2 regions of the Bacillus salitolerans genome follow, and region 2 is predicted to be linked to the other one. Evidence: riboswitches for the same ligand, from Rfam matches in the RefSeq annotation. Region 2 holds a riboswitch; the other holds the start of a gene.
The links. A riboswitch is a leader RNA that binds a small molecule or an ion and turns the genes downstream of it on or off. The one in region 2 is predicted to bind FMN.
Positions count from the first base shown of each region.

Region 1: linked by a shared signal. The riboswitch ahead of ribD (bifunctional diaminohydroxyphosphoribosylaminopyrimidine deaminase/5-amino-6-(5-phosphoribosylamino)uracil reductase RibD) and the one ahead of ribB (3,4-dihydroxy-2-butanone-4-phosphate synthase) in region 2 are both predicted to bind FMN.

Region 1 covers NZ_JBHUEM010000046.1:171,246-175,536, reverse strand. The annotation lists gene ACFSCX_RS20025 (bifunctional 3,4-dihydroxy-2-butanone-4-phosphate synthase/GTP cyclohydrolase II) at 1-347, opposite strand, end outside; gene ribE (riboflavin synthase) at 368-1,018, opposite strand; gene ribD (bifunctional diaminohydroxyphosphoribosylaminopyrimidine deaminase/5-amino-6-(5-phosphoribosylamino)uracil reductase RibD) at 1,033-2,118, opposite strand; FMN riboswitch at 2,446-2,597, opposite strand; gene ACFSCX_RS20010 (hypothetical protein) at 2,694-2,816, opposite strand; gene ACFSCX_RS20005 (peptidylprolyl isomerase) at 2,896-3,333, opposite strand; gene ACFSCX_RS20000 (DUF1002 domain-containing protein) at 3,544-4,291, shown strand, end outside.
Region 2 covers NZ_JBHUEM010000008.1:53,189-57,479, reverse strand. The annotation lists gene ACFSCX_RS07935 (toast rack family protein) at 636-1,346, opposite strand; gene ribB (3,4-dihydroxy-2-butanone-4-phosphate synthase) at 1,590-2,234, opposite strand; FMN riboswitch at 2,351-2,496, opposite strand; gene ACFSCX_RS07925 (GNAT family N-acetyltransferase) at 2,562-3,443, opposite strand; gene ACFSCX_RS07920 (MarR family winged helix-turn-helix transcriptional regulator) at 3,456-3,896, opposite strand; gene ACFSCX_RS07915 (hypothetical protein) at 4,037-4,222, opposite strand.

The sequences.
Region 1 (4,291 bases), on a different contig from region 2:
GCTTTTGCATCAGGATCAATAAGTCTTTGTATCGTTTCTGAACGTTCAAACGCGCTAATTCCAGTTGTTGTCGTTTTATAATCAACGCTTACAGTAAAAGCTGTCCCATGTGAATCTGTGTTATGGTTCACCATTGGTACAAGGTCTAATCTTTTTGCTGTCTCTTGGGATATTGGAGCACAAACTAAACCTCTGCCATGTTTAATCATAAAATTAATTACTTCTGGTGTGGTTCTATCTGCTAAGGAAACGAAATCCCCTTCATTTTCACGATCTTCATCGTCACAAACGATAACCACCTTCCCTTGCATTAGTTCATAGATTGCTTCTTCTATACGATCAAACATGTATAACACCCCTTTTGTATTTACAAATATCCATGCTCTTCTAAAAAACTTGCTGAAAGAGAGGATTGTTTACCTAGAGCTGATTTTTTATTCACAAACCGCTCAACATACTTCGCTAGCATGTCACATTCTAAATTAACGACATCTCCAACATCTTTTATTCCTAGGACGGTTTCTGAAAGAGTGTGTGGAATTAATGATATTGTAAACGTTTGATCAGTTACACCAAAAATCGTTAAGCTTGTTCCATCAACTGCTATAGAACCTTTAAGCATGATATACTGACTGATTAATTCAGATGTTTCGATTTCATAGTAGACCGCATTCGCGACTTTTGTCTTTTTCAAAATGGTTCCAAGTCCATCGACATGACCAGATACAAAATGGCCCCCAAACCTTCCATTTGCAGCCATAGCACGTTCAAGATTAACGTTAGAACCTTTCTTTAGCATTTTTAAAGAAGTAGCTCTAACCGTTTCAGGCATTACATCAACTGTGAATTGACTTTTTGAAAAAGACGTGACTGTCAAACAGACACCATTCACTGCAATACTATCGCCTAGCTTTACATCCTTTAAAATAGTCTGAGCTTTAATGGTCATCTCTATCGCTTCACCTTGCCCGACCATTCTATCAATCATTCCAATTTCTTCGATGATTCCAGTAAACAATTTTGGGTCCCCCTTTACCTAGGTATTGCTACGATTTTTATATCATTACCTAGTGTCTCTACTGATCTAAACTCAAGCTGTAATGCTTCACTCATCAATTCAAACCCTTCTCCACCAATAAACCCTGGGGCATGTTTCCCTCCAATAAGTTTAGGTGCAAGATACGCTATTACTTGATTAAAAGCATGCTCCTTTAGAAAACTTCCATTCACCTCAGAACCACCTTCAACTAGTAGAGAGGTGATGGACTCTTCACCTAGACGGTGTAACATTGTTTTAATGTTTATTCTCTCTTGATCTAACTGAAAGATTCTAATTCCCTTCTCAATAAAAGGGAGTTTTTGCTCCTCTGTTACAGAAGATCCCGTAAATATCCAAACATCACTAAGACCATCTGTTAGTAGTCTTGATTGTATAGGTGTTCGTAGTCGATGATCTAAGACGATGCGGATAGGGTGACGCCCACCTCCACCTGGGAGTCTCGTAGTCAAACTTGGATCATCCTGTATAACCGTATTAACCCCAACAAGAATGGCATCGTGAGTATGACGATAACGATGGACGTCTTCTCTTGCTTCTTCCCCTGTAATCCATTTACTATCGCCTGTAAAAGCCGCTGTCTTTCCATCAAGAGTTAGCGCAGTTTTTAAAGTTACATACGGCTTTTTATTTGTTATATAATAGAAAAATTCTTCATAAAGATCGTGTGCTTCGTATTGTAATACTCCTACATCTACCTGAATTCCAGCCTTTTGAAGAATCTCAATTCCCTTTCCAGACACAAGTGGATTTGGATCTGTGGTTGCAATAATAACCCGTTTAACCTTTTTCTCTACCAACAAATTGGCACAAGGAGGTGTCTTGCCATAGTGGCTACATGGCTCTAGAGTTACATAAACATCGGACCCTTCCGCTAGATTACCAGCCATTTGAATGGCATGAACTTCAGCATGTGCCTCTCCTGCCTTTAAATGGGCTCCTAATCCAACAATTCTATTATCTTTTACAACGACTGAACCAACTGGCGGATTAGGTCTAGTCTGACCTTTTACGCTTGATGCAAGAGATAGGGCAATACGCATGTATTCTATATCTGTCAAAGGAATCCCCCCATTATGAACAATATTTATCGTTATCCTACTCTATTTGAAAAACAACTAGCCTTATCGTAGGGCTACGCCCCTCAAACGAGAATTCTTTCTGAAACGTTAAAAGGAGAAATCCAATCGAGAGGGTGTTTAATCATTTCTTTCTTATATAAGCTTTTACATCCAATAGCAAATAAAAAAACCTTAAGAATGGATTCCTAAGGGTGATGTGAAGGTCACAATAAGGCTGATAAGCTTTTTCTGCATAGAAAATAACTATCCTCTTTCTAAAGTGGACAGACTCGCAGAATTTTTATCCTATTTTCCTTTTTGCGTCTTAACATCCTTCTCCCATCCAGACTATACTGTCGGCCCTGGAATTTCACCAGATCAACCTAATATGTAGTACAATAAAAGGCTCACGGGCTTAGAAAATGAACAACATTCTCCTCACCGCCGGTTGGGAATTTCACCCAGCCCCGAAGGATTTCGACTGAACTTATTAATTTTTCTCATTATAACACAATTAAAAGCATTCGTGTCTAGAAGTGGGTTTAGTGAATAAAATAAGGAGCCTAATAGGCTCCTTATTGGTTAGGGACACCTCTAGGTCCCACTTGTCTAATGTGATCATTCTCGCGATTAGCCTTCTTATTCACTAATGCTTTTTGATCCACTTCTTTGGAAGTTTTCTCGTTTCTTTTTGCCATATGAGACACTCCTTTTAGAGGATTCTCACATAGTTTATGCAATTTAATGGAATTTAATCGGTACCTATTGGTATACGTCTTATTCCTCGATTATTTTCACTTCTTTCATTTTGTCGCCTTGTCCAATATCATCCACGTATTCCATACCTTCTACTACTTTTCCAAATACGGTATGAACACCATTTAAGTGTGGTTGTTGCTCAAAAACGATGAAAAATTGTGAGCCACCTGTGTCCTTACCAGCATGAGCCATTGACAAGGATCCTCGTTCGTGTTTATGAGGATTTCCTTCTGTTTCACATTTAATCGTATAACCAGGCCCACCCGTCCCAGTACCATGTGGACAACCACCTTGTGCCACGAAACCAGGTATGACACGGTGGAAATTTAAGCCATTGTAAAAACCTTCTTTAATTAGTTTTTCAAAATTTTCAACTGTACCCGGTGCTTCATTTGGAAACAATTCAATTTTTACTTGTCCACCTTTTTCTAAATCAATAACTGCATATTTACTCATATGTACGTACTCCTTTCAATTCCTATGTATGTAAGCTATTCCTATTGATTATACGATAAAGAAAAATAAAATGGAAATCTAGTGATAGGAAAAGCAATAAATAGTAATACTCTTTAACTAAATTAGTATTTTTTTATTTCTTGTTTATATTCTTATCAATTAGGTGTATATAATTATTAGTAGGTTTTATTTTTGAAGGGAGATGTTTTCTTGAGAAGACGGTTTTTAGCTCTATTTGTATTGGTTACTTTGTTTGCCCTTCCTCTACATGCTCTAGCAGATGTTGTAGTGGGAGATAGCATCATCACACTAGGAGAAAACTTAACTGAAGAGCAAAAACAAGCGTTATTATCTGAAATGAATGCGCCTGAAGAGGCACAGATTGTAACGGTATCCAATACTGAAGAACATAAATATCTAGGAGAGTATATACCTAAAAGTCAAATAGGTACAAAAGCACTATCTTCATCAATTATTACCATTACAGATCCTGATTCTGGGTTAATTGTTGAGACAAATAATATAACATGGGTAACAGAAGCTATGTACACAAATGCTTTGATTACTGCCGGTGTAAAAGATGCTAAAATTTATATTACAGCCCCATTTCCTGTATCGGGTACAGCTGCTCTCACAGGTCTATTAAAAGCGTATGAGTTATCTTCTGAACAAGCTATTCCAGAAGACGTTAAGCAAATTGCCAATGAGGAAATGGTGAAAACAGCAGAGCTTGGTGATGTCATTGGAACGGAGGATGCAGCCGCATTAATGGCACTCATTAAAGAAAAGATGGCAGAGAATGCACCACAAACTGATGCTGAATTACGTGCCATTATTGAAGCAGCGGCAAAGGAATTAGGTATTACCCTCACAGAAGAACATATTTCGAGTCTACTTGCACTATTTAACAAAATGAAAGAACTAAATATCGATTGGAATCAAGTGGGGGAACAACTAA
Region 2 (4,291 bases):
TTACTTACATAAAAATTCTGAATGTTCTATTAATTTAACCTACTTTCATCAAAAATTATGTAAAATTAGGTCGTCCAGTAAAATTTTTAACCCTATATTAAAAAAATGTTACCTTCTCTTGTAACACCTTGTACGAAGCACATTAATAGTTGAAATAACTAAAATAATACAGTTATTCACATACAACCCGTTATTTTTATCAAATAGTAATCGTCTAAAAATCGTTCGACAAACTTGTTTTTTTGCCATGCTTGTCATTTAAGAATGGCCATTTCATTAAACATCTCTGATTTACTGTCACATTCGACACAGATTGATTAATTTCCCGGGAAAGTCAGTTTATTTTACATAACAACTGCAATGAATGCGTCATAAGTTGTAGGAATATGTTATTAATAAGGAACAAAAGGCTCAGGGCGCCCCGTTTAGCCTCAGACATAGCAAATGTTCCTTGAAGAGAAAAAGGGCGCTCTTCCTTTTACTCTTCAAGGGTTATTTGACCTCGAGTGGCTAAACGGGGCGCTGGAGCCGGATTACTACGTACATCACTCAGTTATCCACAAATAGTGAGTTTTTATCATTTCCTAAGCAACAAAAAAGAAAGAGAGAACCTGATCATGGTTCTCTCTTTCTTCTTATTCTTCTCTAACATCGATGGACCCTACTCCAACCTTTAAGTCAATTTCAATTTTCATTTCTGATGAATCATACAAATCGTTCACATAAACATTATCTTCTTTCGATATTAAACCATTTATATTTGTATCACCAATACCGTTTTCAATCTTTAATTTTACACCTGTGCTTTTGGGAAGGATTAACTCTGTCTCTCCTACACCTGCATTAATTTTAGCATGAAAGCCCTGTCGCCAATCCCCGCTAAGGTCAATCAGTGTTCTTCCAACGCCCGCATCAACCCCGAGTTCGTTTAATTGAAGTCCTGATAAATGGAGTTCAGCTTCGGATGCTCCCGTTTTTACATTTAGGGAAATAGGAATTTCTTGAGTAAGGTATAAATCCCACTTATTTTTGTATTCCTTAATTGAGGTTAAATGGGCTGTACTTGGCTGTTCAATATCTAAATGCCCTGTATCTCCTTTTAACTTGTATGACACTTCAGGTTTCATATTAGGTTTGCTAAATTCGAATGCTCCTTCTGCCCATTCATTGGATCCACTCGTTACAACCATTTCACCTGCACCAAGATGTAAATCAACCTTTAACTCCTTAGCACCGTCTTTTTCGATTATATCTTTAGAGGATGTCATATCACCATTAACAATATTGGTACAGCCCATCATCAAAAATATCGCTATCACACTTAATCCTATTAACCATTTTCTCATAACAAACACTCCTTATTCCTTAACTACTCTTAGTATCCCATCCTAAATTGTTAATGGATAGATGAAGACAGTAATAACTTTATATGATGAAAGTCATATTTAGGTAAGACTAAGGGAGTAGCAAATTTTTAAAGGTACAAAAAAACCGTCCTTTCTGGTTAAATGTAAGTGACAAAACCAACATTCAAGAAAGGACGTTTTTTTGGGGCTTATCGGACAGCCCTATCAACTAAAGTTAGTTATTTATTTATTTAATTGGAATTGGAGTAATCCTTTTTCTTTTCGATAATTAACAATATCTTGTACAGTAAGTAAGACTAAATGATGTTCATTCGCAAACGCTTCTAACTCTGCTCTTCTTGCCATATGACCGTCACTCTTCATAATCTCACAAATGACAGCAGCTGGCTTTAACCCCGCGAGTCTCATTAAATCGACGGACGCTTCGGTTTGGCCTCTTCTATCTAGTACACCGTTTTGTCTTGCTTTTAATGGAAAGACATGACCTGGACGAACAAAGTCTGTTGGCTTTGCTGCTGGATCTATTAATTTTTGGATGGTATGTGCACGTTCAAAGGCTGATATTCCTGTTGTAATTCCTACCTTTGCATCAACTGAGACTGTAAATGCTGTTCTCATCGATTCTTCATTATCCATTACCATTTGTGGCAGATTAAGAGAATTGAGCTTTTCTTCTAGCATCGGAGTGCAAATCAAGCCTTTTCCATAAGTCGCCATAAAATTAATGTTTTTCCCCGTAGCATACTCCGCAGCAACTACTAAGTCTCCTTCATTTTCTCTTGATTCATCATCTTGAATGATAACCATTTTACCCTTTCTTACTTCTTCCATTGCTTTTTCCACGATTGAAACTGTTGTTTGAATCATTCAAAAACCCTCCCGTTAAGATTTTTGAACTGATACAACCGGAAAGTGCCCTAAATCGGTGTTTTAGGACACAGGAAAGTAAACCTAGAGTCTTGGTCGTTTTTTATCTAGGTACACATAACCTTCTCCCATCCGGACTTTAACCGTCGGCCTTAGGTTTTCACTAAGTCAGTCATCATATATCTATAATGAGTCGCGGGCTTAAAAACAAATATGTTTTATCACCGCCGGTAAGGAATTCCACCTTGCCCCGAAGGTTGTATTCAATTCTTTACCATTATATTGTAAAGATGCGAACTATTTCCAAGATTATGCTTTTAAAGATTATTATGCTTGTGATGTAATGGGATGCTTAAAATATAATGGCAAAGTTACCGCATTTGTTTTCACAAACAATACTTCACTTCCATAAAACTTTTCCCTCGTAAACGACTCTTGGTCACAATGGTAAGGAGTAAAATGAAGAATTACCTTTTGGGTTTCCATCATAGTAATTCTATCAATGACTTTTAACATATCCGTCTCTTTTTTACATATTACATCATAAATATGTATTTCATCACCAGCGCCTTGATAAATAACAATTGTATCATCCTCTTCTATATAGTGAATATGCTCTGGAAATACATACATACAGTAAAACATTAGTAGATTCTCAGTATGGTCTGTTCCAAACTTATTGGAACAGGGAATTCTTTCTGTTGCAAATTGATAGATAAAGTCCAAATCATCCTTATTACGACCATTTAATCTTTGAAGTGATCTACTAGGAGTCTGTTTTCTTGAATAATTCATTGTCCACTTGTATTCGTCTACAGCTCTAAAGCCAAATTTAGGATAATAATCTAAAACAGTTGAATTAGCAAACAGATAGAACATGTCATAATGGCTTTCATATTCATCTGCTATTTTTTTCATCAGGCTAGCCGATAAGCCTTGATTTCGGTAATCTGGATGTGTCATTACTGTTCCAAGTTGGATGGCTCTTTTCCTTTCACCATTAATTATCAAATCTAGCTTATTAACCGAAACATTAGCAACGATTCGATTTGAGATTGTATAACAGTATGGCTCATACCTATCTGTCCAATACCCGTATTGATACCAGGGTTCAAAGTCTATTCCAAAGATTTGAGAAGCTAACTCATTAAAGCCACTCCTATACTTCTCATTATTTTTAATCTCTTTAACAAATTTTATCTCTTCCATGCTCTCGCTCCCTTATTCATGAACAATCCCGTATAATTTTTTTACTAAATCTTTAAACACAATTACTTCTTCAACGGTAAACTTTGAATAGTACTTTTCTATAATATAGTCATCTACTTTCTGGTACGCTTCAAATAGTTCCTTTCCTTTTTGGTCTGTCGTTACAAAAATCTCACGTCTATTGTCTGGATTGATTTCACGCTTTATATAACTGCCCTTTTCCATTTTGTTTAGCAATTGACTAATAGAACTTGCTGATAAATCTAATCGTGTAGATAGCTCATTTACTGTCATTTTCCCCTCTAAGAAAATGGTCTTTAAAATCAGCAATTGTTTCGCTGTTAAGTTGTGACTAATCAATGATTTGTGCTCATTCATTACTTTTGTAGTAACTTTATCTAATAATTCAAAAGCTTCTTTGACGTTCTTTCTTATTTCATTCATGGAATTCATTTAAGAAATGACACCTCTATTTCTAAATAAAAATATATTTTATGTACTTAAACTATTAATATAGTTAAATAATAAATTTGTCAAACTCTATTTAAAGAAAAACCCCAACAGCCACGTACGGCTGTTAGGGTTCTGAGTATTCATCTACTACTAAAAAGAGCCTTAATTCCTGCAAATATGATAACGGAAGAGAATAATAATATCGTTAAAGCTCCAACTAAATGAACAAACGGACTAAAAGGTTCTAAAAATACAGGTAATGGCACCTTTAATAAGGCATAACCAGCCAAAATACACGCTGCCCAAAGCATTGAAAAGCGTTCCATCTCAATCCATCCCTCCTCTACTAAAAAAATATGTTAAGGTTCTTAAAAGTAGAAGTTTACTCGTGAAAT